DNA from 2 places in the Paenibacillus sepulcri genome. Region 2 is predicted to be linked to the other one. Evidence: predicted binding sites of a transcription regulator. Region 2 holds the regulator's gene; the other holds the start of a gene.

Region 1 (15,105 bases), 580 kb from region 2:
ATATCTTCCGTATTAAACGAAGGTACATTATAACCTTCTCCGTGCGCATGATCATGCTCGTGTTCGTGTCCATGCTCATGTTTTGCTGCTGTCTGTTCGTTAGCCATGTTCATTCCAACTCCTCAATTTTTTGCGCAGCCATTGTCCTTATGACACCGCTTCTTGCGCAGACGGTTCTATAATCGGTTCTGCTTTGATATACCAGGTTTGTGAATCGGTAACACGTGCCTGGATGAACTGTCCGATCCATTCCCTGGGCCCTTCCAGATGAACCAGCTTATTCGTGCGCGTCCTTCCGGACAATACATGGGCATTGTTCTTGCTTTCGCCTTCCACGAGCACTTCCACCAGTTGGCCGACCATTCTCTCATGGCTGACCCGGCTCAGCTCGGCTATCAGACTGTTCAGACGCGCCAGACGGGCTTTCTTAACCTCCATAGGGATATTATCTTCCATGTCGGCTGCCGGAGTCCCGACACGGGGCGAATAAATAAACGTATAGGCGGAATGAAATCCGACCTCGCTCACAAGCGACAGCGTATCCTCAAACTGCTCATCAGTCTCGCCGGGAAATCCGACAATGATATCCGTCGTTAACACGGCATCCGGAATCGCCCGTTTGATTTTGCCGACCAGCTCCAGATACATCTCCCGCGAATATTTTCGGCTCATCCGCTTCAGGACTTCCGAACTGCCCGATTGGACCGGCAGATGGATATGCTCCACCAGGTTGCCGCCTCCGGCCAGAACTTCAATCAGATGATCGTCAAAGTCGCGCGGATGGCTTGTCGTGAAGCGCACACGCGGAATATCGATCTTCGAGATATCCGCCATCAGATCCCCGAATCGGTATTGGATATCCTCAAAATCTTTGCCGTAGGCATTCACATTCTGGCCAAGCAGCGTTATTTCCTTAAAGCCTTGACGGGCCAAATCCCGCACTTCGGCGATTACATCCTCCGGACGGCGGCTGCGTTCCTTCCCACGCGTATACGGTACAATACAGTAGGTGCAGAATTTATCGCAGCCATACATGATATTAATCCAGGCCCGCATGCCTTCGCGTTTCTTCGGAAGGTTCTCGATAATATCGCCTTCCTTGGACCACACTTCGACGACCATTTCCTTGCTGAACATGGCATCCTGCAGCAGCTGCGGCAGCCGATGGATATTATGCGTACCGAAGATGATATCCACGAACGGATGCTTCTGCATAATGCGGCCTACCACAGATTCCTCCTGGGACATGCAGCCGCAAACGCCAAGTATCAGCCCTGGCTTCTCAATCTTCAAATGCTTCAAATGACCAAGCTCGCCGAATACTTTATCCTCCGCATTCTCTCTTACCGCACAGGTATTGAGCAGGATTACATCGGCCTGCTGACGGTCTTCCGTCGCCTGATAGCCCATCTCCTCGAACAAGCCTCTCATCACTTCCGTGTCATGCTCATTCATCTGGCAGCCATAGGTGGCGATTAAATAAAACTTTCCTTGACCAAGCTTGGCAATCTGGGGAGGTATAACAAAATCGTAGTGCACCTGAATCTCTTCCTTGCCGCGGCTCTTCTCATTCTTGTAGCTTGGCGCAGAGTTGATCGTAATATCCCGGCCCTTAATCCGGTATGTCGTCTTGCCTTCAGTCTCCTTGATGACTTTGGCGCCTGAGAAATCGAAGTATTTGGAGTAGTCTTTTTCGCTCTTCACGGATTGCAGCTCCGCAGCGTTCTGGCTCTCCTTGCTCACGTTGTGTTTCACTTCCTTCCAATATACGTGCACCAATTGCTTGATTGTATCGGTCCATTCCCTGATTATATCAAACTGCCGTCTGTTTATAAAGAAAAATGAGGACCCGCATTCGGGCCCTCACGTACCATCATCAGTCTTCTTATCCGATGATTTCCGCCTGATCTCCTGTCTTTGCCCCGGCCGCATTGGCTTCATCCGTATCAATATGCATATCCAACGCATAGTCCGGTGATACGCGGGCGATCACCTGGTCAAGCACAAGGCCTCTTTCTCCGTGCAATCGCACGGATAACCGCTGCTTGTCCGTTATTCCATAACGCTCGGCATCGTTTGTGTGAAAATGAATATGTCTGGCGGCCACTATAACGCCTTCTTCTATCTTCACTTCCCCCGCCGGACCTTTAATTACAATACCGGCAGATCCGGCAATATTGCCCGATTCCCGCACCGGCGGATTCACTCCGAGAGCGAAAGCGTCCGTACGCGATACTTCCAGCTGTGTTCGCCTGCGTACCGGTCCAAGTATGCGGACCTTCGGGAAGCTGCCTTTTGGTCCGATGACCTCAACGGTTTCGTTTGCCGCATATTGGCCGGGTTGTGACAATGGTTTAAACTCGGTAAGCGCGGCACACTCGCCGAATAACAAGACCAAATCTTCTGGAGATAAATGAATATGCCGGGCGGAAACACCTACAGGTACTGTCCTCATGCTGAATTCTCCTATTCATCTAAAAAGTATTGATCCGCTTATCTTGTATAAAAGGCATACAGCCCGAGTGGGTTGTATGCCTTCATTAAGCTGCCGCGCCGTCTTATTTGAACTCGGCAAGCAATTTCTCGAATTGATCCTGCGGCAGCGTCAGATCCTGGTTGGCCAAGCCCTCTTCTTTGAAGCCGACAATCAGGTCATCGTAGGCTTTCCGCTCTTTATTCTGATATATCAGGCCGGTCAGCATGCCGCCGGTCTCCATGATTTTATTCATCGCCAGCATCCGGTTGGAAGAATCATATTCAGGAAACTGTTCCAGATTGACGATATTCTCTTTAAACCAGTCGTAGGTGTTGACTTTATTGAACGTTACGCAAGGGCTGAATACGTTGATCAGCGAGAAGCCTTTGTGATTCAGGCCTGCTTCTATCAATGCAGTCAGCTGCTTCAAATCGCTCGAGAATGATTGGGCTACGAATGTTGCTCCTGCCGACATTGCAATTTCAAGTGGGGACAGCGTCGACTCGATCGATCCTTCAGGCGTTGACTTGGTTTTGAAGCCTTCCGCGCTGCGCGGGGAAGTTTGCCCCTTTGTCAAACCGTATATTTGGTTATCCATAACAATATACGTAATGTCCAGGTTGCGGCGAATGGCATGCACGGTATGTCCCATACCAATCGCAAAGCCGTCCCCGTCGCCGCCTGAGGCAATAACGGTCAGCTCGCGGTTGGCAAGCTTCACACCCTGCGCGATCGGGAGCGACCGGCCATGGATCCCATGCAGCCCATAGGCATTGATATAACCGGAAATCCGGCCGGAACAGCCGATGCCGGAAACGACTGCCAATTTCTCAGGCTCCAGGCCCACATTCGCTGCCGCACGCTGAATCGCCGCTTGTACGGAGAAGTCGCCGCAGCCGGGACACCAGTTAGGCTTTACGTTATTACGGAACTCTTTGAATGTCGCCATCTCTAGACCAACTCCTTACAAGCTTTGTAAACTTCGGAAGGCAGGAACGGATTGCCGTCATATTTCAGCAGGCTGTGTATTTTTTCGGCTTGACCGACGTGCAGCTTCACTTGGGAAGCAAGCTGCGCTGTCGCGTTATTCTCAAGTACAACCACTTTTTTCGCGCTCTGCATGTACGAGTTTACCAGATCGGTAGGGAATGGATGGATTTGGCGAATAGTAATGTGATTGATTGTATGTCCATCCTTATCCAGTCGGGTGCGCGCTTCGTCTATCGTTCCGCCAGTGGAACCCATTCCAATGACAAGCAGATCTGCTTCCTCATGTGGAGCATCAGCCCGGACCGCATCGCGGATCAGCATATTGTCAAGCTTCGAAAGTCGTTTGTCCATCATTTTCTTGCGGTTGACGGCGCTCTCGGATGGACGCCCGGTCTCGTCATGCTCAACGCCAGTCACGTGATGGATACCATTCTTGTCGCCTGGAATAACGCGCGGTGAAACGCCATCTTCCGTCAGCTCGTAACGCTTGAACAACTGATTGGTTTCAAGCTCCGGCAGGTCTCGGGTAAGCTTGCCGCGGCTGATTTTCACTTTGTCCAGATCAAGCGTCTCGCAGGACTGCTTGCCCAGCGAAAGCTGCAGGTCCGTCATCAGAATGACCGGAACCTGATATTCCTCGGATAAGTTGAAGGATTCAATAGTGTCATAGAAGCAGTCCTCTATCGAAGCAGGAGCAATGACAATCTTCGGAATTTCCCCATGCGTTCCGTAAACCATGGCGTTCAAGTCGGATTGCTCCTGTTTCGTAGGCAGCCCAGTTGAAGGTCCGCCGCGCTGGGTATCCACGATAACGAGCGGCGTTTCGGTCATGCCCGCAAGGCCGATGGCCTCCATCATCAACGACAGGCCAGGTCCCGCGGAAGCGGTCATTGTACGCACACCTGCGTAATTGGCTCCGATCGCCATCGTTACTGCTGCAATCTCATCCTCGGTTTGGACAACAGTCCCGCCGAGCTTGGGCAGCTTTTTGATCAAATATTCCATAATTTCCGAAGCGGGGGTAATCGGGTAAGCAGCCATCAAGCGGCATCCGCCGGCCAAAGCGCCGAGTCCGATTCCTTCATTGCCGATCATGAACAGCTTTTGCTTGCCGTCTGCAGGCTCAAGCTGGAATTCCTCCAGCGGACCACCGGCCAGATCCAGTACAAAATCCGAGCCGCGCTTGACCGCCTCCACGTTCTTCTCGACGATCGCCGGACCTTTGCGTCCGAACTCCTCTTCCACCGCTTTATTAAATACATCGATAGGCAGACCAAGAAGCGCCCAGGATGCGCCGGACGCCACCATATTTTTCATAAGGGAGGTGCCAAGATCCTCTGCAATCGATGTGATTGGTACAGGAAACAAACGGGCGTTGGTACCCTCCGGCAGAACGGGATTGAATTTTGCGTCAGCTACGACTACGCCGCCTGCACGAAGTTCATGTGCGTTCAAATCGATGCTTTCTTGGTCGAACGCGACCAGAATGTCCAAATCATCGGATATCGCCCGAATCGGATTCGTGCTGATCCGAATTTTGTTATTCGTATGCCCGCCCTTAATACGGGAAGAAAAGTGACGATACCCGTACAAGTAGTAGCCAAGTCGGTTGAGCGCCGTAGAGAAAATACGGTCCGTACTTTCAACGCCTTCCCCTTGTTGTCCACCGATCTTCCAAGACAATTGACTGATCAAAATGCCCATCTCCTCTTTTTGATGAACGTTCTTTCTCGACAAATTATAACGAAATACATGCTGTATGTTCATGGAAATTATATAGAGTCTCATAAATAGTATGATGACAGGTACTAAAAAGCAAGATGTAAACGCTATTTTCTAATATAACTCTTTTCGATGGAATCCATACCGGAAAGAGATCGAATGGCGAATAATTATTCAGGCAGGCAGATGTTTCGTTAAGAAACGAAGCGCATTTTCAGCAAAAAAATCTTGAACTTGCTCTGCATTATACTGTTTCAGCAGCGTTTCTTTCAAATTCACCAGCTCCCCAGGATTCGATAGGCCCGCCACATGGGTATCGATACCATCAAAATCGGAACCAAAAACCAATTGCTTTCCGCCCCCCAGCCCGCATATCCGCTCCACATGCCGCAGGACATCATTCATATCAGCGCGGCCGCCTTCACGCACGAACTGCGGCACAAAAGTTACACCGATCAATCCGTCCACCGCAATAAGAGCTCTTATCTGATCATCCGACAAATTGCGAGGATGGTTGCAAATCTCCCTGGAGTTGGAATGGGAAGCAATAATGGGTCTGCCTGAAGCATCCACCACATCCCAAAAAGAGCGCTCGCTCAAATGCGAAGCATCCAGCAGTATGCCTAATCGGTTGCATTCCGCTACAAACTCTCTGCCTTTGGCCGTTAGCCCCCCCTGCCTGGGTTCCATGACACCGTCAGCACCCCAGTTGGCATTATTCCAAGTCAGACCCGCCGCGCGGACGCCAAGCTCAAACAGGATGCGCAGCATAGCCATATCTCCCTGCAGTCCATCTGCCCCTTCGAGTGAAAGCATAGCGCCGATCACCCCGTCCTTGCGCAAATTCCGCACATCTTCCGGAGAGCGCACGAAGCGCATGCCGGGTGCCGCGAGCACCTTTTGATGAAACAAATCAATGCTTCGCAGGATTGGAACCATTGTTTTCTCGCTGCGCTCGGAGACATAGATAGCAAAGATCTGGAGGATCGAATCCGCCTGCTGCAATCTTGGCAATGACACATCGAGCATCAAATCGGGGTTATCTATGAAGGACAACCGGTCATTTTCAAGCAGCTTCCACAGCACATCACAATGAAAATCAACGGCGGGTATTATTTTCATATAAGCTTTCCTCCCAAGCTTTCCCATATTTGCATGCAAAAAAACCTGTCTACGCCGTAAACAGGTTTCAAATTGAATATTTAGGCAGTATCCTTATCGCGGCTCCACAATAAGCTTGATTGCCGTACGATCTTCTCCATCAATGACGATGTCTGTAAAAGCCGGAATGCAGATCAGATCCACCCCGCTGGGAGCCACAAATCCACGGGCAATAGCAACCGCTTTTACCGCCTGGTTCAAAGCACCAGCCCCGATGGCTTGCAGTTCGGCCGCTCCGCGCTCACGCAGTACACCCGCCAACGCCCCTGCAACGGAATTAGGATTGGACTTTGCTGAAACTTTTAATACATTTACGTCCATGTAAAGTACCTCCTCGGGAATGATGGATGGATACCACTATTTAAATAGTATTCGAGAGAGGCAATAAAATTCCTTCTTTATTGGCGAACACTTTACAAAATGTTCTGAATTATGAGAATTTTCAATGATTCATATTGGAAACCGCTATGATTACATCATGGCCAAGTCTGTCTCGGTCATGCGTATTTTCTGAATCCGCTTCGCTTGCCCGGTAGATTCATCGATATCAATCAGGGCCGCATGAAAATGCCAGTCTCCTTCATCCACGACGAACCGGGTCGGAAGCTGCGTTTTGAATTTGTAAATAACCGCTTCACGTTCCATACCGAGAACGCCTTCCTTGGAGCCCACCATGCCGACATCGGTTAAATATGCAGTGCCCCCAGGCAAAATCCTATCATCATTGGTTTGTACATGGGTATGTGTACCTACAACAAAAGAAGCTCTGCCATCCAGATACCAGCCCATGGCAATTTTCTCCGAGGTCGCTTCCGCATGAAAATCTACGAGAATGCATTTGGTTTCCGCTCGCATCTGATCCACCAGCTCATCCGCCTTGCGGAATGGACAATCAATCGGAGGCAGGAAGGCCCGGCCTTGAAGATTAATAATCGCGAGCTCCTTGCCATTCGCTTTTATAATCGCTGCCCCTTTGCCAGGAGCCTCATCAGCAAAATTGGCGGGACGGATGATACGCGGCTGATCATCGATCCATTCAAATATATCTTTGTTGTCCCATGTGTGGTTCCCCATGGTGATGCCATGAACGCCTGCATCCAATAATTCCTTAACAATCGCGGCTGTGATTCCTCTTCCTGCTGCTGCATTCTCACCATTTGCGATGATGATATGGGGATTATATTTGCTCTTGAGCGACGGCAGTATTTTTTTGACCGCAGTGCGGCCGACGCTGCCGACGATATCACCGATAAATAAGACGTTCATCTCATAACCTCGCTTATATAGACTAGAAAAGTGGCCGACAAGCAGCCACTTTTCCAGTTTCTTTCTGATTTTGTTATTTGGCATACTCGACTGCACGCGTTTCGCGAATGACTGTCACTTTGATATGACCCGGATAATCGAGCTCACTCTCAATTTTCTTCGTAATATCACGCGCCAAGCGGAATGCTTCGGTATCATCAATCTTGTCCGGTTGAACCATGACGCGAACCTCGCGTCCTGCTTGTATAGCATACGACTTCTCAACGCCTTCAAACGATTCTGAGATGCCCTCAAGCTTCTCCAGACGCTTGATGTACGTTTCGAGCGTTTCACGTCTTGCTCCCGGTCTTGCAGCGGACAGAGCATCTGCAGCTCCAACCAGCATCGCAATAACCGATGTCGCTTCACAATCGCCGTGATGGGATGCAATACTGTTGATAACAACGGGATGTTCCTTATATTTCTTGGCCAGCTCAACGCCAATTTCCACATGAGAGCCTTCCACTTCATGATCGAGTGCTTTACCGATGTCATGAAGCAATCCGGAACGTTTGGCGAGCGTGATATCTTCCCCTAGCTCCGCTGCCATAAGTCCTGTCAAATAGGCGACTTCCATGGAATGCTTCAATACGTTTTGACCATAACTCGTCCGATATTTCAATCGGCCCAAAATTTTGATCAAGTCCGGATGTAAGCCATGCACGCCAACCTCAAAGGTAGCCTGCTCCCCGTATTCGCGGATTCGTTCATCCACTTCCTTACGCGATTTCTCGACCATCTCTTCGATGCGGGCTGGATGGATTCGTCCATCTGCAACCAGCTTCTCAAGCGATGTCCGGGCAATCTCGCGGCGTATCGGATCAAATCCGGACAAGATGACCGCTTCCGGTGTATCGTCAATTATGAGATCGATACCGGTCAACGTTTCCAGGGCACGAATATTGCGGCCTTCACGCCCGATAATGCGGCCTTTCATTTCTTCATTAGGCAGTGTAACGACGGATACAGTTGTTTCCGCCACATGATCTGCTGCGCAGCGTTGAATCGCAAGCGAAATGATATTGCGGGCTTTCTTATCGGCTTCCTCTTTTGCTTGTTGTTCAATTTCTTTAATCATTTGCGCTGTTTCATGACGAACTTCCAATTCGACATTGTTCAGGATGATCTGTTTGGCCTCATCCATCGTCAAGTTCGAAATACGCTCAAGCTCACTAAGCTGCTGCTTGTAGAGAGAATCGATCTGTTCTTGCGTCTCCTCGATCCGTTTCTCTTTGTTGGCTACTTGTTCTTCTTTGCGCTCCAGCGTTTCTATCTTTTTATCCAACGACTCTTCCTTTTGAACAAGCCGTCTTTCAAGACGCTGTACCTCATTGCGACGTTCGCGAATATCTCTCTCTGCCTCGGTACGGAGCTTGTGGACTTCGTCTTTCGCTTCGACCACTGTTTCTTTCTTGAGCGCTTCTGCTTCTTTACGCGCACTGTCAACGATCTGACTTGCGGCTTGCTCGGCGCTAGAAATCTTGGCCTCGGCGATTGACTTTCGAATAAAATACCCGATACCAAAGAAAATCACACCAACAACGAGAGCGATCAGGATCCAAATCCAATCTGGCATCTTCTCACCTCCTCGTTGCTCACCAAAGCAAACGCTTGGGACTATTTTGTTTTCCAGCCGGTTTTTAACCCGATCCATACATAGCATTTTGACGAAATAAATCGTTTCGAATCAATTTTTGGAAGAAAAATCGACTCTGGAAGAAGGAATACACACTCATTTTATCTTTTGTGAAAATCAATTGTCAAGGGTATGCCCGTTTTCGTCGTCTTCACCGGACCGGCTTGCCTCGTTAACGGCCTGTTTAACCACCGCGCTCGGGAATCCTCTGCGCAGCAGAAATGCCATCAGTTTCCGTTTTCGGTCCCGGATTTCCCCTTTCACATAAGGCCATTTCTTCTTGGCTGCGCGTATGGCAACCTCGGTCTCCATCTGCGAATCGAGTCCCTGAGCGGCCTCCTTAGCTGTGCCGCTGGCTATGCCGCGATGCGTCAGCTCCTGCTGCAGCAGCCGTCTTCCCTTTAATTGGCTTCGCATTCGCTGCTCGGCAAACTGATTGGCATAGGAGATATCATCGACCAGCCTCTCGCCTTGCAATCTCGCCAGAGCTTTGCCGATTGCGGATTCATCAAGCCCTTTGCCAGAGAGATAACGCGAAATTTCCTTCTCGGTGCGGGGCCTTGGCCCCAAATAAATCAATCCCAAAATATAAGCGCGATGATCATTGTCCTTCTCCACAATCTGCTTCAGCTCATGCGGATCAATCTGCCTCCCCTTCAAAAGCCTGTGCGTGACAATTAAATCTTCGTGAACAGAGGTAAAGGGCTCATCATTGCCATCCATATACAAATGGTAACGCCGCTTGTCCTTGCGTTCCTGTTCAATAGCGGTTATAAGCATCATACCTGCCTCGGTTTGTTCTTCCTGCTCTTCTTGCTCATCTTGCACCCGTTCATCATCCTTCATCTTATGGCTGCTCCTTCCCTGCCATTTCCCTTGAGCTTCTCCCTAAAATGAATGGCATCAAATAAATAAGTTCATGTTCTATATCATGCAGAAAAGCACCCGCGAAGGTGCTCTTCCGAATCTATTCATAGCCAAGGGTAAATAGTTATTCCAACTCGAGATCAAGATCCAGCTCGTCTTCGTCCTCATCATCCACGGCAGAAGCTGTGAGCGCGGCGGCTGACAAATGGCTTGCTTCCCGAATTTGATTCTCGATTACTGTTGAAGTATCAGCGTGATCCTTCAGGAACTGCTTGGCATTCTCCCGGCCTTGTCCCAAACGTTCTCCGTTATACGAGAACCAGGCTCCGCTCTTCTGTACAATATCCATCTCAACGCCGATATCGACAATGCTGCCTTCCTTGGAAATGCCTTCGCCATACATGATATCAATCTCAGCCTGTTTAAAAGGCGGGGCTACCTTATTCTTAACGACCTTGATACGGGTCCGGTTGCCGACAATGTCATTACCCTGCTTGATGGATTCAATACGGCGCACATCAAGTCGAATTGTGGAGTAGAATTTCAATGCGCGTCCACCAGGGGTCGTCTCTGGATTGCCAAACATAACGCCAATTTTCTCACGCAGCTGATTGATGAAAATCGCGATGGTCTTGGATTTGCTGATGGCGCCTGACAGCTTACGCAGTGCTTGCGACATCAATCGCGCCTGCAGGCCGACATGGGAATCCCCCATTTCACCCTCGATCTCGGCTTTGGGCACAAGTGCCGCAACCGAGTCAATAACAACAATATCCACTGCGCCGCTGCGGACGAGCGCCTCAGCGATTTCGAGTCCCTGCTCACCGGTATCGGGCTGGGAGAGCAGCAATTCATCGATATTAACGCCAAGCTTGCTGGCATACAGCGGATCAAGAGCATGCTCCGCATCGATGAAAGCGGCTTGTCCACCCACACGCTGTACCTCAGCAATGGCGTGAAGAGCTACTGTCGTCTTACCGGAGGATTCCGGTCCGTACACTTCAATAATCCGGCCTTTGGGCAAGCCCCCGATACCAAGAGCAATATCCAGGGCAAGGGAACCAGTGGATACTGTTTCCACTTTCATATGATTCGACTCCCCGAGCTTCATGACGGAGCCTTTCCCGAATTGTTTCTCTATTTGACGTAATGTCGTTTCAAGCGCAGCGCGACGATCTGACAACGCGTTCACATCCTTCATTATTTATAATGTAATGATACCTTGTTTCTCCTCTAATGACAATAGTTTTTACGAACATATATTCTTATTTTTTTCATCGGCCGATGAATGAAAAAAAGAACCGCAGCAAAGTGATCTTCGCCACGGTTCTTCCGTCAACTAATGACGATTATATTTCATTTTCCGTATTCTGACAAGCAAAAATCATCATCTGCCCGGCTGTTCGGCAGACAGCAGCTGCCAGAACCTGTACAGGAGCGACTTCACCGATCTCACTCTTATAATATCGCGCGTTCCGCTCAGCTGCGCCTTATGCACAATTGTCGGTTTGCCGCGCTCGGCAATGCCAAAATAGACCAGACCGACAGGCTTGCCTTCAGCTTCACTCGGGCCTGCAACCCCGGTGAGCGACAAGCCGAAGTCGCAATCCGTTAAATCGCGCACCCGCTCCGCCATAAGTGCTGCCGTTGATTCAGATATGGCGCCAGGCGCGCCTGCTCCTTCCAGTTGGGACAACGGGATGCCCAGCAGCTGCTGCTTCATCTCGTTGGTGTAGGTAACGACGCCACCGACGAATTCGCCGCTGCTTCCCGGCAGGGTGGTCACAAGCTCAGCCAGCAGCCCTCCTGTAAGACTTTCGGCACTGGCAAATTTGCGTCCCGTTACTCTAAGCAGGCGTATGACCGCTTCCTCTAGGGGAATATCCTCGTTCGCAAACAAATATTGGCCAACGCGCTCCTTTATCTGCAGCTCCGCCTGATCCAGTCTGGAATCCGCCTCATGCAAGGAGAGCGCTTTGGTGGAAAGTCGGATGGCTACCTCACCTTCTTTGGCATACGGGGCAATTGTAGGGTCGGACTGGACCTCGATCAAATCAATAATCGCCTGCTCCAGACTGGATTCTCCAATGCCGGCAAACTTGAGCAGACGGGAGAAGAGCCTGCGTTCCTCGCCCATTACGCTTCGCAGCCAGGCTTTGGCCGGACCGTCAAACATCGGCTTCATTTCCCGGGGCGGCCCTGGCAGCAGCACATAATGAGTACCCTCGACAATCAAAGCGTTGCCTACAGCAAGACCGGCGTCATTCACGAGCGGATCACTGCCTTCAATCTGATTCGCCTGCCTGCGGTTGCTTTCCACCATATGCATGCCGCGCGAAGTGAACAGATTCTCAATTTTCACCATGGACGGCTGATGAATCGAAATTCCACGGTTCAAGTAACCGGCGAGCGCGTCCTTGGTCAGGTCATCCTGGGTCGGTCCAAGTCCGCCCGTAAATACGATCAGATCGGCCCGGGTGCGGGCAATCTCGACCGCCTGCACAATACGGACGGCATTATCCCCCACTACCGTCTGAAAATAGACATCGATTCCCAGCTCGGCAAGGCCTGTTGAAATATATGTGGCATTGGTGTTCACCGTTTGACCCAGCAATAGTTCCGTTCCGACTGCTATAATTTCAGCGCGCATGTAAACCGCTCCATTCCATTAGGTAATGAAAAGCACCATTCCCATGTAATGACAGAGAATGATGCTTTACAAACAAATTGTCCTACTCCGTAAGCGGAATAAGATTTTTATTTTTGATGAAATAATCAATTCCCGAATAGACCGTAATAAGGGCAGCAGCCCAGCTTGAAATAAGATCGAATCGGAAATCGAGAAACGTAAACGGAAAATTATTCAGCAGCAAATCGATGATCATCGTAATTTGCACGGCTGTTTTCCACTTGCCCCACGTACTCGCCGCCAGCACCTTGCCCTCCAGCAGCGCAATTTGGCGAAGCCCGGTCACCGCAAATTCGCGGCTTATGATCACAATTGCAATCCAGGCATCCAGCTTATCCATTTCGACAAGCGAAATAAGCACCGCCGCCACAAGGAGCTTATCGGCTAATGGATCAAGCAGCTTGCCCAGGTTAGTCACGATTTTGTTCTTGCGTGCGATATAACCGTCTAGTCCATCCGTACTGGCCGCAACGATAAATATCAATGCAGCCAGGATCTGATTCCAGGTTATCGAGAAATCATCAAAGCTAAGCGGCTTTAAATCCACATTGATGAGCAGCAAAAACATAATAATCGGGACTAAAAATATGCGAATCAATGTGATCCGGTTGGCTAAATTCACGATTATAGCCCCTCCCCGGACATATCAAATTCATAGGCATGCGTTATGCGCACTCTTTGAATTTCGCCAATTCCAGCCGTGCAGTTGGAAATAAAAACTTCACCGTCAATTTCCGGCGCATCATAAGGCGAACGACCCACGTAGACGTCGCTGCGGCCATCGTAGCGCTCAACTAGCACTTCAATATCATTGCCAACGTATTTGCCGCTGATGTCCTTGGATACCTGCCGCTGGATTTCCATCAGAGTATTGGCTCGCCACTCGATCACTTCGCTTGGCACATGATCCGGAAGCCGGACAGCCGGCGTATCTTCCTCGCTTGAGTAGGAGAACACACCCAGCCGGTCAAATTTCATTTCCCGGACAAAATCGCACAGGCGGTTAAAGTCTTCTTCGGTTTCCCCTGGAAAACCAACGATAATTGAAGTACGCAGGGCGACATCCGGAATCCTGGAGCGGATTTTGGCTACGAGCTCCCTTGTATCACGCTGCCGGCCAGGTCTGCGCATCCGCTTCAGGATGGAATCCTCACTATGCTGCAAAGGCATATCAATATAGTTGCAAACCTTTGAATTGGATGCAATCGTATCAATCAACTCATCCGTGAAAAATCCCGGATAGGCGTAATGAAGCCGGACCCAAGCAATGCCTTCCACTTCGCTGACACGATTAAGAAGCTCCGGAAGCATGAATTTGTCATACAAATCCGTTCCGTAGTTCGTTGAATCCTGTGCAATCAAGCTGACTTCCTTCACGCCTTGATCTGCAAGCATCTGAACTTCGTTTACAATGGATTCGATAGACCGGCTGCGGAACTTGCCCCGCATAATCGGTATCGAGCAGAATGTGCAAGCATTATCGCAGCCTTCCGCGATTTTCACATAAGCGGTATAACGGGGAGTGGTAACCAGACGAGGAAGCTTCTGGTCATAGTCAAAAGCAGGATTGCCTACCTTGACCGGTCTCTTCCCGCGGAGCGCCTCATCAACGATATCGGTAATGTGATGAAAATCACCCGTTCCAACGATGCCGTCTATTTCCGGCATCTCTTCCATCAACTGCTTCTTATAACGCTGAGTCAAACACCCGGAAACGATAAGCGCCTTCAGCCGGCCCGTCTGCTTGAACTCCGCCATATCCAGAATCGTATTAACCGATTCTTCCTTGGCCGCGTCAATAAATCCGCATGTATTGACAATAATTACAGTAGCTTCATCAGCCTGATCGACAAGCTGATAACCGCGTTCATCGATTAATCCAGACATAATCTCTGAATCGACCAAATTCTTTTCACAACCTAATGTTACAACTTTCACTCGTTCCGTCATCATGTATCCCCCAGATTCCTCCGAAAAGCTATCTCAACAAGTATAATACAAGGCCCAAGGCGTGTCAAAACAGGAAAAAGTCCTTTCCCACGCGCTCTCAGGCGTTAAAGAGGACTTCATCCACATTCACAGCAAAAAAAGTTATCGGTAGTTTGTGAATTGCAATTCTATTTGCAAATCCGCACCGCGGAGCAGCGCCATTACAGCCTGTAAATCATCGCGGCTTTTGCCGGTAACCCGGATTTGATCTCCCTGTATCTGGCTTTTCACCTTCAGCTTGGAATCCCGGATAAGGATATTGATTTTTTT
Region 2 (15,105 bases):
ATCTGAAAATCATTGACCGAACCCAGCTGATTCTGGATATCTTCGCCCAGCGCGCCAAAACCCGCGAGGGAATTATCCAGGTGGAGCTTGCTCAGCTAAGCTATCTGCTGCCGCGTTTGTCCGGGCAAGGCAAGAATCTGTCGCGTCTGGGCGGGGGAATTGGCACGAGAGGTCCCGGTGAAACGAAGCTGGAGACGGACCGCCGGCATATACGCGATCGAATCAATGATTTGAAGTCTGTGCTGGATGAGCTTGTCCGCCATCGGAACCTGCACCGGGAACGCCGCCGCAAGTCAGGCGTCCAGCAGGTTGCCTTGGTGGGCTACACCAATGCGGGAAAGTCCACGCTGCTTCGCGAATTGACCAAGGCGGATGTGTATGTGGAGGATCAGTTGTTTGCCACGCTTGATCCGACCTCGCGCAGCTTGGAGCTGCCAAGCGGCAAAGAAGTAGTGCTGACCGACACTGTCGGCTTTATTCAGAATCTGCCCCATGACCTGATCGCGGCCTTCCGGGCCACGCTTGAAGAGGTGCTCGAGGCGGATCTTGTGCTGCATGTCGTCGACAGCTCATCCCCCATGCGGGACGAACAGATGGCTGTGGTGGACAAGATCCTTACGGACCTGGGTGCAGCAGGAAAGCCGCAGCTGACGATTTTCAACAAAATTGACAAATACAACCGCGATGAGTTGGGGATGCTGCCCACCAAGGGGCTGGATGCTCTGGAAATCAGTGCATTCTCTGCCGATGATCTGCTTCGTTTGCGCGAAGCCATCCAGGAGAATATGACGGGAGACACGCGGACATTTGTGCTTCCGGCGGAACGCGGCGATCTGATCGCTTTAGCTTACCGGACAGGAGAAGTTACGAAGCAGGAAGTGGACGGCGATTTGCTCAGACTGACTGTTGAATTAAATAAACAGGATTATGAAGTGCATGGGTACAAGCTGGAAGCCTATTCCGAACAGTAGAGGTTCTTCAAGAGCCTGACAGCACGGATATGATCAGGGGAGCGACAAAACAATTGGTTGAGCAGGAGAATAAGGACTGGAGAACACTTGAGCAGTGGGCGGATGCCGCCGAGGACCAAGCTGCTCCCGTGTTTCGCAGGATGGACAAAATTGCCGAGCGGAATCAATGGAAGGTCATTAAGGCTTTTCAAAAACACCGCGTCAGCGACTTTCATTTCAATGGATCTACAGGGTATGGCTATAATGACCGCGGACGTGAAGTGCTTGATCTGGTGTATGCCGATGTTTTCGGGGCAGAGGCGGCGCTGGTGCGTCCGCATTTTGTCTCAGGCACGCATACGATCAGCTGCGCCTTGTTCGGACTTCTGCGGCCGGGTGATGAGCTGCTGTACATAACGGGAAGACCGTATGACACGCTGCATAAGGTGATCGGCAAACTGGGAGACGGGACGGGCTCTCTTCAGGATTTTGGAATCCGGTATGCGGAGGTGGATTTGACCGCAGATGGCTCCATTGATTGGGAACGGGTCACCGCTAGCATTTCCGGGAAAACCAAAGTAATCGGGATTCAACGCTCCCGCGGATACGAATGGCGTTCCTCCTTCACGGTGGCTGAAATAGCCGAGATGGTGAAACGGGTAAAGGCGATTAAGCCGGAGCTTCTTGTGTTTGTCGATAATTGCTATGGAGAATTTACAGAAGAACTGGAGCCGACGGAAGTTGGAGTGGATTTGCTCGCAGGCTCGCTGATCAAGAATCCGGGAGGAGGATTGGCTCCTACAGGCGGTTATGTGGCCGGAACGAAGGATGCGGTCGAGAAAACGGCTTACCGGTTGACAGCGCCGGGAATCGGCGGGGAAGTCGGCGCAACGCTCGGTACGCTGCGCGCCATGTTCCAGGGTTTGTTTCTGGCGCCGCATCTGGTTGGACAAGCATTGAGAGGCAGCGCGTTTGCGGCTGTCATGTTCGAGCGTATCGGCTTTGAGACCAATCCATCGTGGGACGCCAGACGCACTGATCTCATTCAGGCGGTGCGTTTTACAAACACGGAACAGCTCATCGCATTCGTCCAGGGGATTCAGCGCGCTGCTGCGGTAGATTCCCATGTAGTTCCCGAGCCATGGGACATGCCGGGCTACGAATATCCCGTCATTATGGCAGCGGGAACGTTCATGCAGGGGGGAAGCTTGGAGCTGTCGGCAGACGCTCCGATTCGTGAGCCATTCATTGCTTACATGCAGGGCGGGCTTACGTATGCCCATGTCAAATACGGTGTTTTGAAGGCCTTGTTGACTCTTGCAGAACGAGAGTTAATTGTAATTAAACCTCACACATCTTGACAGATTTTTGGGAGAGGGGTACAATAGGGGCATATCTCGGATACTGGAAGGTTGATGTGACATGGCTGACGATATACGTAGAAATATGGCGCTTTTTCCAATCGGAATCGTCATGAAACTAACCGATCTGACTGCTCGGCAAATTCGTTATTACGAGCAGCATGAGCTGATTATTCCCGCACGTACGGGAGGAAACCAGCGGTTATTTTCGTTCAATGATGTGGAAAGGCTGCTGGAAATCAAATCACTCATTGAGAAGGGCGTCAACATTGCCGGTATCAAGCAGGTCATGAATCCCGTTTCCAAGGAGTCGGAGGAAGCGACCGTCCTGAGTGAGCAATCTGAGGTGAAGCGTCGTGAATTGTCAGACGCACAGCTGCATCGTCTGCTGAAGCAGCAGCTGCTGGAGAAGAGGCCGGGCAAAGCCTCCATGATTCAAGGCCAACTGTCTCGATTCTATAACAAAAAGTAAAATACGAACTACTATTCGAAGAGGAGATGATTGAGTGAGCTACACCAGAGAGGACATCCTGCGTGCGACCAAAGAAGAGAATGTTCGATTTATCCGACTGCAATTTACCGATCTTCTGGGAACGATCAAGAACGTGGAAATTCCTGTAAGCCAACTGGAAAAAGCCCTTGATAATAAAATGATGTTTGACGGTTCCTCCATTGAAGGTTATGTCCGTATTGAGGAATCCGATATGTACTTATACCCCGATCTGGATACTTGGGTGATTTTTCCCTGGGTTGCTGAAGATCGTATTGCCCGATTAATCTGCGACATCTATATGCCTGACGGAACACCTTTCGCCGGAGATCCCCGCGGCATCCTGAAACGGGCGCTGAAAGAGGCTGCAGAATTGGGCTATTCCGCAATGAACGTTGGGCCAGAGCCGGAGTTCTTCCTGTTCAAAACCGACGACAAAGGTGAACCTACCACCGAATTAAACGACCAGGGCGGATATTTCGACCTTGCGCCGATGGATCTGGGCGAGAACTGCCGTCGCGAGATCGTACTTACTTTGGAAGAAATGGGCTTTGAAATTGAAGCTTCCCATCATGAAGTCGCGCCGGGGCAGCATGAGATTGATTTCAAATATGCCAATGCCATTAAAGCGGCTGACCAGATCCAAACGTTCAAACTCGTTGTTAAGACCATCGCCCGTCAGCATGGATTGCATGCTTCCTTTATGCCTAAACCGCTGTTTGGCGTAAATGGTTCGGGAATGCACTGCCACCAATCCCTGTTCAAAGGTAAGGAAAATGCGTTCTACGACGAGAACGACAGAGTCGGGTTAAGTCAGGATGCCCGTTATTACATGGCTGGTGTTCTCCGTCATGCCCGCGCATTCGCAGCTATCACGAACCCGACAGTCAATTCCTACAAGCGGCTGGTTCCAGGCTACGAGGCGCCAAATTATGTAGCATGGTCCGCAAGCAACCGCAGTCCGATGATTCGTATTCCGGCATCGCGAGGTCTCAGCACCCGTATTGAAGTGAGAAATCCGGATCCCGCTGCCAACCCTTATCTGGCACTGGCGGTTATGCTCAGAGCCGGTTTGGATGGTATCAAAAGCAAACTTCCGCTGCCTGCTCCAACCGATCGTAATGTCTACATTATGACGGAGGAAGAGCGTATCGACGAAGGTATTCAAAGCTTGCCTGAGAGTCTCAAGGAAGCGCTCGATGAAATGCTGCGCGATGACATTATCTGTGACGCGCTTGGCGATCATGCACTTGCTCATTTCTTTGAACTGAAAGAAATTGAGTGGGACATGTACCGCACACAGGTTCATCAGTGGGAACGCGATCAATATTTGACTCTGTACTAAAACCGGAAATCCCTTGGCGCTATTAGCGTTGAGGGATTTTTTTCTTTGGGGGTATATAGATAAATGACAGCTCACTCGGGACAGCATCCCCCATAGTGCCCCCAAAATGCCTCTTGATCGTTTTATACTCGAAACAAATCCTGTTCGCCTTTCCGCTGGAATGAGGTGTAATAATATCCCGCTTGTCTGGTTAAGACTAATAACTCAAAGAAGTGCCTTCAGCATGAGAATATGAACAATTTCAGCAGGACGAAAAGGAGTTATCAATGTGGCAGAAAAAAGCATCCTTGCCTATTTCAAGAGTCCGGAGCAAGCGGAAAAAGCTTTGAAGCAGCTTCAGGCTCTTTCGATTGCAGATGGTTCGATTGAACGGATCGACGGGTATCCCGGAGATGGGATTAACCGCTCTGGAAACCCGGTTACCAGCAGTATTCCGGGACTTGGCTATTTGACTCTTGGAGAGGATGTTGGAGAGCCGGATGCAGGCATTCTGGCTGCAGCAAATGTCAGCGCGAGCGGTTACAGTTCTGGAGGACCGGAGAACAGAGTGACGGGGTATGATATTTTATTGACTGTTGTCATTGGGGAGAAGGATTATGACAAAGCGTTGAAAATAGTCCAAAGCTCCGGTGCTTTATAGCTTGCCCCTGAACTGGTATCCATTCCCCGCGAGCTTCGGCTGGCGGGTATTTGTTCGTTGAATGTCATAATTAAATTGAAGCTTCTCGTCAATACTAAAGTACCATGGACGGGTTTGGGCGGTAAAAAATTAAAGTGTGCGGGGTGTATGAAATGGGGCAGGGCAATTGCGATGAGACTCCTTTAAAGGAACGGCTGAAACAGCATATCCACCTTATTGTCAATGAATCACAGCGTATTCTGGATCAAATTGATGCTGAAAATCACTGTCTTTTGAGTGACTTTGATAATATTGGCAGAACTTTTAAAGAAGTTGAATCCCTGGCCGCTTCATTCTATCTGCAATGTTATTTATCCTCATTTACATCCAACTATTTGGATCTTTCCATCTGCATTCAGAATCTTATGGAGCGCCGGCACGGGGCTTTGATTGTCATCGAGAGAAATGATAACCTGGATGCCATCATCCATTCCGGGGTTGCGCTTGTGGCCAAATTGAGCTATTCCCTGCTGGAGGCGATCTTTTATCCGGGTAATCCGCTGCATGACGGGGCCGTTCTCATCAAGTCCGATCAAATTATTTCCGCCGCCAATGTCCTGCCTGTATCCAATGCATCGAATGTGGACAAGAAATTTGGAATGCGGCATCGCGCCGCGATCGGACTGACCGAAATAACAGATGCGCTTGTACTGGTTGTATCCGAAGAAAGCGGGGATGCGTCCTTTGTCTACAAGGGAAAACTCCATCCAATAAAGACAATGGTCATGCCAACGACGGTCTAAATGTATTTTTGAGTTCCTTGAGGTAATCCCGATGGTACCCAATATGTAAAACAAAAAAGAGACTGGCGATGCCCTCAAGGCAACGCCAGTCTCTGCTTCATAAGAAGTCACTTAGTGAATATCGCGGAAAAGTCCGATAACTTTACCTAAAATCGTTACATTGCGAAGCCGAATCGGCTCCATTGTCGGATTCTCCGGCTGCAGCCGGATATGATCGCGTTCACGATAAAAGGTTTTCACCGTCGCCTCGTCATCCTCCGTCATCGCAACCACGATGTCGCCGTTGATAGCGGATTGCTGCTGCCGCACAATGACATAATCGCCGTCCTGAATGCCTGCGTCAATCATGCTCTCTCCCATTACGTTAAGTATGAAGACATTATGATCACCGACTTTGCTTGAAGGGAGAGGATAGTAATCCTCAATGTTCTCGGTAGCTGTAATTGGCACCCCTGCAGTAACCTTGCCCACAATGGGAACTTTGGTGATTGCGATTGGAAAAGGAATCTCATTGTCCGCTTGATCCAATATCTCAATCGCTCTCGGTTTCGTCGGGTCACGGCGGATTAAGCCTTTCTTCTCCAGACGGTCCAAATGTCCGTGTACGGTTGAACTGGAAGCAAGTCCTACAGCTTCACCGATTTCCCGGACGGATGGGGGATATCCCTTCTCCCGCACCTCCGTCTTGATGAATTCCAGAATCGCCTGTTGGCGGTTCGATAGTTTCGACACCAGAATCACTCCAAAGGTTCATTTGTGTCAAATTATAACACAGAACCGGAGTTCGTACAAACATAAGTTCGAGAAACAAGAGTTCGTATTTTATGGGGAACAAATGTTCCGAAAACAGTTGACTGCAAACGGGTGTTCGTGTTAATATTGGTTTATCGAAAACAGAACAAACGTTTGGGGTGCTGGGAAATGATGATAACAATATCTTCTTACTCTTCTATGAATTCAGAGAATAAAGCTGATAAAGGTTACGTGAAATCTGCATCAGATAAAAGCAGGTCAAAGAAGCTGGTGATGCGGATGATAGCGGCAATATTGTTTTTCTCGCTCTTATTCGTTGGTTTTTCTATAATGCAGGGAAGTGCAACGAGCGAGCATCCAGCGGAGCCCGCTGCGGGCGAGAAAGTCATCTCGATCAGTGAGGGCCAGACACTTTGGGAAATAGCAGGGGATCTGCGTAAGGAAGGCGAAGATATCCGGCGAATCATTTATGACTTGAAGGAACGGAACAACCTGACTTCCAGCACACTTATGGCCGGACAAACATTGATTATACCAGCGGACTGATGCAGTCCGCTTTTTTTATTTCCATCTACAGGACAAAGGTCGTATTTTCTTGACAATAGAGGATTAAAAATGTCAAAGTAAAGGGTGAATGTTTACAGCATCATGAGAGGAGCGTATCGGTTTGGAAGAGCTTATTGCAAGGATTAATGAGTTGTCACGAAAAAATAAAGCAGTCGGATTAACTCCGGAGGAAACAATCGAGCGCGATGCTCTGCGTCAGAAATATCTGGAGAACTTCAAGCAAAATTTCAAGAACCAAATCGAAACGATTAAATTTGTGGAAGATGAGGAAGAAAGCGGCGGCAAGCAATAAAACTGCTTGCGACTAGCCCGGTTTCACCAAATAATAAGCAGGGTGGGGTTATAACGATGCAAATCAAGCTGCTTGGACGCAGTGGACTTGCCGTTTCGGAGCTTTGTTTAGGGACGATGAGTTTTGGAAATACAACAAGTCAAGGCGATTCCATTCGCATGATCCATCAGTTTATGGAGCAGGGCGGCAATTTTCTGGATACGGCGAATGTCTATGTTTCCGGCCGATCGGAGGAGATCGTAGGCGAAGCGATCAAGGATTTTCGGTCAGAGGTTGTGCTGGCAACGAAAGTGCGGATGAATACCGCTGACCATCCCAACGGGGCGGGCGTCTCGCGCAAGCATATTATGCAAAGCGTCGAAGAAAGCCTGCAGCGTCTGCAGACTGACTATATCGATTTGTATCAGGTTCATGTATGGGATCATCTGACTCCTATAGATGAGACGCTTCGCGCTCTCGACGATCTGGTCACTTCGGGCAAGGTCCGTTATATCGGATGCTCCAATTTTTTTGCCTGGCAGCTGATGAAATCCCTTGCCGTCAGCGATGCCAACCGCTATGTCCGGTTTATTTCCATTCAACCGCAGTATAGTCTGGTCAGCCGTGAGATGGATCGGGAAATGATGTCGCTTTGTCTGGAGGAGAACGTCGGCGTTATTCCCTGGGCTCCGCTTGGTGGAGGATTTCTGACGGGACGTTATTCCAGGGAAGAGCCTACATCGGGAAGATTGACGTCAAAGGTTGGAGAAAGTTCATGGGGTCTGCGCGCCACGGAACGTAACTTTGCCATCCTGGATGCCGTCCGGGCAGCCGCTCATGAACTGGACAAGACGCCTGCACAAATCGCTCTCGCCTGGCTGCTGCAAAGAAAAGGTATCACATCGCCGATATTCGGAGCCAGCACATTGGAACAGTTCTCGGAAAATATGGGGGCTGTGGGCTGGACAATGCCAAGTGAAATATGGAATCGGCTGGATGAAGTTAGCTCGCTTCCTTCCGAGTATCCGAATCGTTTCATCGCCAAATTCGCCCGGCCTTTTTAACTCTTTTTCAAGAGAATGAGAATGTTTTGCACAAAGTCTTGTGATTGGGGGGCGCAATGAAGGTTAAACGAATTGTCGCCAACGTAGATACCAGGAATATTGCAGCTGCCAAAAGCTTTTACCAGGATGTTCTCGGCCTCGATTTGTTGATGGATCATGGATGGATTGGAACCTATGGTTCTGATGAGCAAATGGGCATTCAAATTAGCTTCGCCCAGCATGGGGGTTCCAACACGCCTACGCCTAATTTGTCCATTGAGGTCGATGATGTCGATGCTGCATTCGAACGCATGAACAGAGCCGGATTTACGATCGAGTATGGTCCGGCTGATGAGCCCTGGGGCGTACGTCGTTTCTATGTCCGCGATCCGTTCGGCCAACTTGTCAACATTCTTGCTCATATTTAATTTGATGCATGTCATTCATTCAGGCGAATGGATGGAACAGGAATGGCACAAATACACGCAGCAGACGGGTGTAAAATTCAAGAAATTGCTTACGATGCAAGTTTTGCTTCGCAAAACTTTTAGGAGGAACGTAATTGTCAAGATCCTGGGAACGAAAGGTTCAGAAGAACCAGAGTCAACTTAACAAACAGCGCAAGAAGCAGGGCATGGCGCCTCTGATGGCAAGCAAGACAGCGAGCAGTCCGATTGATACATATAAAGGGCGCAGTCTTTTAATGCCCGCCTTTCTTCTGGTCTTCACGGCAGTCTACGCCTCGATCAGCATTGCACAGGGCACTTACAAGGATTCCGGAAACATGTTCTGGATCACGATCGGCTGTTATATCTTTCTGGCGCTGCTGTTTATATTGCGGCGTCCTTATTTGGCAATCGGAAAAGACTTTGTTCGATCGCGGCGCTTTGCCGGTGACCGCACGCTTTACTTAAGCTCAATCAAAGGAATCAGCGTACAGAAGGGCTCCGTTATTATCGAGCAGCCCAAAGGCGGAAGCTGGGTATTCTCGCGATTATTCAACCGTTATCCGACGGATGAAATGACCGAACGGCTCCGGACCTTTGCAGCAGCCAACAATATTCCGTTTGCGGAGAAATAAAGAACTGGAGTGGGGAAATTCGTCATGGGCAAAAAAGCGGTACTATTTGATTTGGATGATACGCTGTTATGGGATGACCGGAGTGTAAGCGAAGCTTTCGCAGCTACTTGTCAGGCGGCGGCGGATAAGACTGGCGTCAATCTACATGATTTGGAGGAAGCTGTCCGGCGCGAAGCCCGGGCTTTGTACGAATCCTATGAGACCTATGCCTTTACAAAAATGATCGGGATCAATCCCTTTGAGGGATTGTGGGCGAATTTTCTTGAAGGCGAGCAGGAGGAGTTCAGAAAGCTGCAGCAGCTGGCTCCCGCTTACCGGCGTGAAGCGTGGACTCGAGGGCTGAAGGCTCTGGGAATCCTTGATGAGCAGCTGGGAGCTGAGCTTGCGGAGATGTTTCCCGCAGAGCGCCGCAAGCGCCCGCTGATCTATGAAGAAACCTTCCGCGTGCTGGATAAGCTCAAAGGCCAATACAAGCTGCTGCTGCTCACCAATGGCTCTCCTGATTTGCAGCGGGAGAAGCTGGCAGGCGTACCGGAGCTTGCGCCTTATTTTGATCATATCATCATTTCCGGAGAATTTGGTCAGGGGAAGCCGGCTGCGCCGATTTTTCAGCATGCACTTGAATCGTTGGGGATCGAACCGGCGGATGGAATCATGGTGGGCGACAAGCTGACCACGGACATACTCGGTGCAAATACGGTTGGCATGACCTCGGTTTGGATCAACCGCCATGGCGTGAAACGCAGCGACGACATTATCCCTTCACATGAGATCAAACATCTGGAGGAACTGCTGCCTCTGCTTGTATAAAGATATTGGAATCATAAAGACCCGCTTTCCTGTGATACACATTCAAGCGTGTATCACAGGAAGCGGGTCTATTTATATGACTATGAATGGTCAGGGCATTAAGCCTTCTGGAAGGATTCATCGGCGAACGGATGAGCAATCCAGCCCTCGGTCTCGACAAAGAGGCGCACGGCAACGATCTGGCGGTTATCCATCAAGGTGAAAAAATGCGGTTTATGCTCGGGAACGGAAATAACGTCTCCCGCTTCGAGTTCAACATCGAAATAGCCCACATCGTCGCTGCCCTTGATGATGAAGATGCCGCGCCCAGCCGTGATAGCCCGTACTTCATCTTCCGTATGGGTGTGAACCTGCTCGAATTTCTTCAGCAGTTCGTCGAGGTTGGGTGTCGCATCCGAGAGCGCGATAATGTCCCAGGTCCGGTAGCCGCGGCGGGCAGCCAGGTCGTTGATTTCTGCATCGAAAGTGGATAGAATCTGCTGTTTCTCCTCATCCGTCAGAATGAATTTCTGATGTAACTCGGCAGGCAGTTTCTCCGGGTTCCAGTGTTCATACAAGACTTCTTGTTTTTCCAAAAATTCACGGACGTTTGCTTCGCCCGAAATACGCTCTTCTGTGTTGCGGATACGAATTTCAGCCATGTTGTAATCCCTCTTTCCTATAGATGTTAATTCCGATAAGATTAATTATAAAACAAAACGCCAAGACTGTCGACAACACCTTTTCAGCAGGTTGTGAATCTGATAAACTAAAAGTTAATGATTTTTCGCTGCGCCTTCGCTTTGCTATTGCTTGGGAAGGTCTGCAGTTGCGGAAGGGAAGTGCATCGATGACAAAACCAACTATACAACAAATGCTGCAAAAACGCATTCTCATTCTCGACGGTGCAATGGGAACGATGATTCAGCAGGAGGATCTGGGTCCAGAGGATTTCGGTGGCGAAGAGCTGGACGGCTGTAATGAAATGCTCGTTCTGACTCGTCCGGATGTAATCATTTCCATACATGAGGCTTATCTGGAAGCAGGCGCCGACATTCTGGAGACGAATACTTTCGGCGCAACGGGAGTGGTTCTGGCCGAATATGATATTCCGGAGAAATCGCGGGAAATCAATCTCGCTGCTGCAGCCATAGCGCGTCAAGCGGCAGACAAGTTTTCCACGCCGGAAAGGCCGCGTTTTGTTGCCGGGGCCATGGGGCCAACGACGAAGACGCTTTCTGTCACAGGCGGGGTGACTTTCGATGGTCTGGTGGACACTTATTACGAGCAGGCGGTAGCCCTTATTGAGGGTAAAGTAGACGCTCTTCTGCTCGAAACCTCACAGGATACATTGAACGTAAAGGCAGGAACAATCGGCATCAGCAAGGCGTTTGAAACCACAGGCATCACGCTGCCGATTATGATTTCCGGGACGATTGAGCCCATGGGGACGACGCTTGCTGGACAAAATATTGAATCCTTCTATATATCTCTGGAGCATTTGAATCCGATTTCGATCGGTCTGAACTGCGCGACAGGTCCGGAGTTTATGCGCGATCATATCCGTTCGCTGTCGGAGATCTCACACTCTGCGGTAAGCTGTTACCCCAATGCGGGACTGCCTGATGAGAACGGCCTGTATCACGAATCGCCAACCTCGCTGGCAGGGAAGATCGCTGCTTTTGCCGAGCAGGGCTGGCTTAATATCGCCGGCGGCTGCTGTGGAACCACGCCTGCCCACATCAAAGCGATGGCGGAGACGCTTGCCAATTATACGCCGCGCCAGCAGATGGGCAATCATCCTGCTGCCTTGTCCGGCATTGAGACGGTCTTTGTTGAAGAAGACAACCGCCCGATTATGATCGGCGAGCGGACGAACATTTCCGGCTCGCGCAAATTCAAACGGCTGATCAAGGAGGCCAAGTTTGAAGAAGCGTCGGAGGTGGCACGGGCTCAGGTGAAAGGCGGAGCGCATGTCATTGACATCAATCTCCAGGACACGGATATCGATGAGGCCTACGCGGTCAACATGTTTCTGCCGGAGGTAGTCAAGAAAGTCAAGGTTCCGCTTATGCTCGACTCCACCTATGATCATATTATCGAGCTTGGGCTCAAGTATTCCCAGGGTAAAGCGATCATTAACTCCATTAACCTGGAGGACGGCGAAACCAAGTTTGAAAAAATCCTGCCGCTGATTCACCGTTACGGCGCATCGGTCGTCTGTATATTAATAGATGAGCGCGGACAAGCCGTATCCCGCGAAGCCAAGATGGAGGTGGCGGCACGCTCCTACGACCTGCTGGTCAACAAATACGGGATGAACCCTGAGGATATTATTTTTGATCCGAATATGTTCCCTGTTGGTTCCGGTGATCCGCAGTATATCGGTTCCGCTGTGGAGACGCTTGAAGGGATCAAAATGATCAAGGAGAAATTCCCCAAAGCCAAGACTATTCTGGGCTTGAGCAATATTTCCTTTGGTCTTCCCGATGCGGGCCGCGAGGTGCTCAACTCTGTTTATCTGTATCATTCCACCAAAGCGGGCCTGGACTACGCCATTGTGAACACAGAGAAGCTGGAGCGCTACGCGTCCATTCCGGAAGAAGAGCGCCGATTGGCGGAGGAATTAATTTATAATACGAACGATGATACATTAGCCGAATTTGTGGCCGCTTTCCGCAACAAGAAGGTGGAAAAGAAAGAAAAATTGTCGAGCTTGCCGCTTGAGGAGCGACTGGGCTCGTATGTGGTGGAGGGAACGAAGGAAGGGCTGATTCCTGATCTGGATGAGGCGCTGAGCAAATATTCGCCGCTTGAAGTGATCAACGGTCCTTTGATGAAAGGGATGGAAGAGGTTGGGCGGCTGTTCAACAACAATGAGCTCATCGTGGCCGAGGTGCTGCAAAGCGCCGAAGTGATGAAAGCCTCGGTTGCCCATCTGGAGCCGCATATGGAGAAGAATGAAACGGCAGTCAAGGGCAAGATCATTTTGGCTACCGTTAAAGGCGACGTCCACGATATCGGGAAGAATCTGGTTGAGATCATTTTGTCCAATAACGGGTACAAAATCATAAACCTTGGCATAAAGGTGCCGCCGGAGAAGCTGATCGAAGCTTACCGGAATGAAAAAGCGGATGCCATCGGATTATCCGGCCTGCTTGTCAAATCCGCCCAGCAGATGGTGATTACCGCTCAGGATATGCGAAATGCCGGTATTGATGCCCCGATCCTTGTCGGAGGCGCGGCATTGACCCGCAAGTTCACTAGAACGCGGATCAGCCCGGAATATGACGGACTCGTGCTGTATGCGAAGGATGCCATGGATGGTCTGGACATCGCCAATAAATTGATGAATCCGGAATTCAGGCAGGCTTATGAGGACGATCTCGCCGCATTCAAGGCAGCCGGAAGCGTCGAGGAAGAAGTCAAGAAGCCGCTGCCGGAGCTTACGCGGGCAACCCGCTCCAACGTGTCGACAGACAAACCGGTTTTCATTCCGCCGGATCTGGATCGTCATGTGCTTCGTAATGTCCCGATTCCGCAGATTGTTCCTTATGTGAACATGCAGATGCTGCTGGGCCATCATTTGGGCCTCAAGGGCAGTGTAGAGCAGCTGCTGGCGGAGAAGAACAGCAAAGCGGTCCAGCTGAAGGAAACGGTCGATTCCATTCTGATGGAAGCCGCCGCAAAAGGGACTCTTCATGCCCATGGCATGTACCGGTTCTTCCCGGCACAGTCGTCCGGCAACGATATTATTATCTATGACCCTGCGGAGCCTGGCCGTGAAATCAAACGCTTCTCGTTCCCGCGCCAGCAGGTGGCGCCGTTTCTCTGTCTGGCGGATTTCCTGAAATCGGTGGACAGCGGTATTATGGATTATGTCGGCTTTCTCGTCGTGACCGCCGGTGAAGGGGTGCGCGAATTGGCCGGTCAGCTCAAGGACAACGGCGATTATCTGCGTTCCCATGCTTACCAATCCGTTGCGCTTGAAGTGGCGGAAGGGCTTGCCGAGCGCGTACATCATATGATGCGCGATACATGGGGCTTCCCGGATCCGCATGATTTCACGATGAAGCAGCGCCATGGGGCGCGTTATCAAGGGATTCGTGTTTCGTTCGGCTACCCGGCATGCCCGAACCTGGAGGACCAGGAGCCGCTGTTCGACCTGATGAAACCGCAGGATATAGGGGTCGAGTTGACGGAAGGCTTTATGATGGAGCCGGAGGCGTCCGTTTCCGCCATGGTATTCGCCCATCCGGAAGCGCAGTATTTTAACGTCGAAAAGCTGTAAATCGTAATGGATGAAGGCTGGATATGAATGGATACTGCTCTGCCGAAAGTCTCATTACGAAGTGAAATGCGAATGAGTCGCAGCTGGTCAGAGCAGTATCCCCGGCTTCCCAAGAAATACCCTTGGCAGAACGGTATTATACCGGTCCTGCTAAGGGTATTGTTAAACTTATAGGATTTATATCTTCACGAACCAAATAAATTTTTCTATAAGTTCAATTGGGAAGGAACTTGCTTCAGCCGTGAAATGGACGGGGGCAGTTTCTTCTTGCCAGAGGACTAGGAGGAAAGCAGCTATGCAGATCGTATTTCTGGGAACAAGCGCAGGAAGACCGACCAAGGCACGCAATGTCACATCGATAGCGCTCAAGCTCCCTGAACCTTCAAACGGGTTTTGGCTCATTGATTGCGGAGAAGGCACCCAGCACCGTTTGCTCGGGAGCAAGCTCAAGCTCAACCGTCTGGAGCGTATTCTGATTACCCATCTGCATGGGGATCATATCTACGGGCTGCCCGGACTTCTTACCAGCCGCTCCTATTTTGATGGGGCGGGGCCGTTGCAAATCTATGGGCCGAGCGGGCTGCGCGCATATCTGGAAAGTGTCTTCGAGCATAGCGGCGTTCATCTTGAATATGAGCTGGACATCATTGAGATAGCTGAGGCAGGGCTGGTAGCGGAGGATGAAAGGTTCTCGGTCGAAACGGAAGAGCTGGAGCATCGTCTCCCTTCTTACGGTTACCGT

What was found. The regulator LexA, encoded in region 2, represses DNA repair genes until DNA is damaged. The targets are predictions, from matches to a motif close to CGAACATATGTTCG.
Region 1: recA (recombinase RecA) is a predicted target of LexA. The motif match lies at 11,410-11,423, and genes of this name have one in related genera.

Annotation. Positions count from the first base shown of each region.
Region 1 covers NZ_JBHRUP010000001.1:959,929-975,033, forward strand. Annotated here, with positions in the region: gene ACFOLF_RS04265 (RicAFT regulatory complex protein RicA family protein) at 1-107, opposite strand, end outside; gene miaB (tRNA (N6-isopentenyl adenosine(37)-C2)-methylthiotransferase MiaB) at 148-1,743, opposite strand; gene ACFOLF_RS04275 (phosphate propanoyltransferase) at 1,886-2,455, opposite strand; gene ACFOLF_RS04280 (2-oxoacid:ferredoxin oxidoreductase subunit beta) at 2,559-3,425, opposite strand; gene ACFOLF_RS04285 (2-oxoacid:acceptor oxidoreductase subunit alpha) at 3,428-5,161, opposite strand; gene ACFOLF_RS04290 (dipeptidase) at 5,363-6,310, opposite strand; gene ACFOLF_RS04295 (stage V sporulation protein S) at 6,404-6,670, opposite strand; gene ACFOLF_RS04300 (TIGR00282 family metallophosphoesterase) at 6,821-7,615, opposite strand; gene rny (ribonuclease Y) at 7,689-9,230, opposite strand; gene ACFOLF_RS04310 (RecX family transcriptional regulator) at 9,408-10,136, opposite strand; gene recA (recombinase RecA) at 10,282-11,340, opposite strand; gene ACFOLF_RS04320 (competence/damage-inducible protein A) at 11,545-12,807, opposite strand; gene pgsA (CDP-diacylglycerol--glycerol-3-phosphate 3-phosphatidyltransferase) at 12,890-13,468, opposite strand; gene rimO (30S ribosomal protein S12 methylthiotransferase RimO) at 13,471-14,796, opposite strand; gene ACFOLF_RS04335 (YajQ family cyclic di-GMP-binding protein) at 14,938-15,105, opposite strand, start outside.
Region 2 covers NZ_JBHRUP010000001.1:381,333-396,437, reverse strand. Annotated here, with positions in the region: gene hflX (GTPase HflX) at 1-971, shown strand, start outside; gene ACFOLF_RS01765 (methionine gamma-lyase family protein) at 1,001-2,311, shown strand; gene ACFOLF_RS01760 (MerR family transcriptional regulator) at 2,373-2,783, shown strand; gene glnA (type I glutamate--ammonia ligase) at 2,818-4,146, shown strand; gene ACFOLF_RS01750 (hypothetical protein) at 4,415-4,786, shown strand; gene cdaS (sporulation-specific diadenylate cyclase CdaS) at 4,939-5,568, shown strand; gene lexA (transcriptional repressor LexA) at 5,680-6,300, opposite strand; gene ACFOLF_RS01735 (LysM peptidoglycan-binding domain-containing protein) at 6,490-6,867, shown strand; gene ACFOLF_RS01730 (DUF896 domain-containing protein) at 6,989-7,180, shown strand; gene ACFOLF_RS01725 (aldo/keto reductase) at 7,237-8,223, shown strand; gene ACFOLF_RS01720 (glyoxalase superfamily protein) at 8,280-8,630, shown strand; gene ACFOLF_RS01715 (hypothetical protein) at 8,765-9,283, shown strand; gene ACFOLF_RS01710 (HAD family hydrolase) at 9,308-10,093, shown strand; gene ACFOLF_RS01705 (1,2-dihydroxy-3-keto-5-methylthiopentene dioxygenase) at 10,192-10,734, opposite strand; gene metH (methionine synthase) at 10,923-14,363, shown strand; gene rnz (ribonuclease Z) at 14,659-15,105, shown strand, end outside.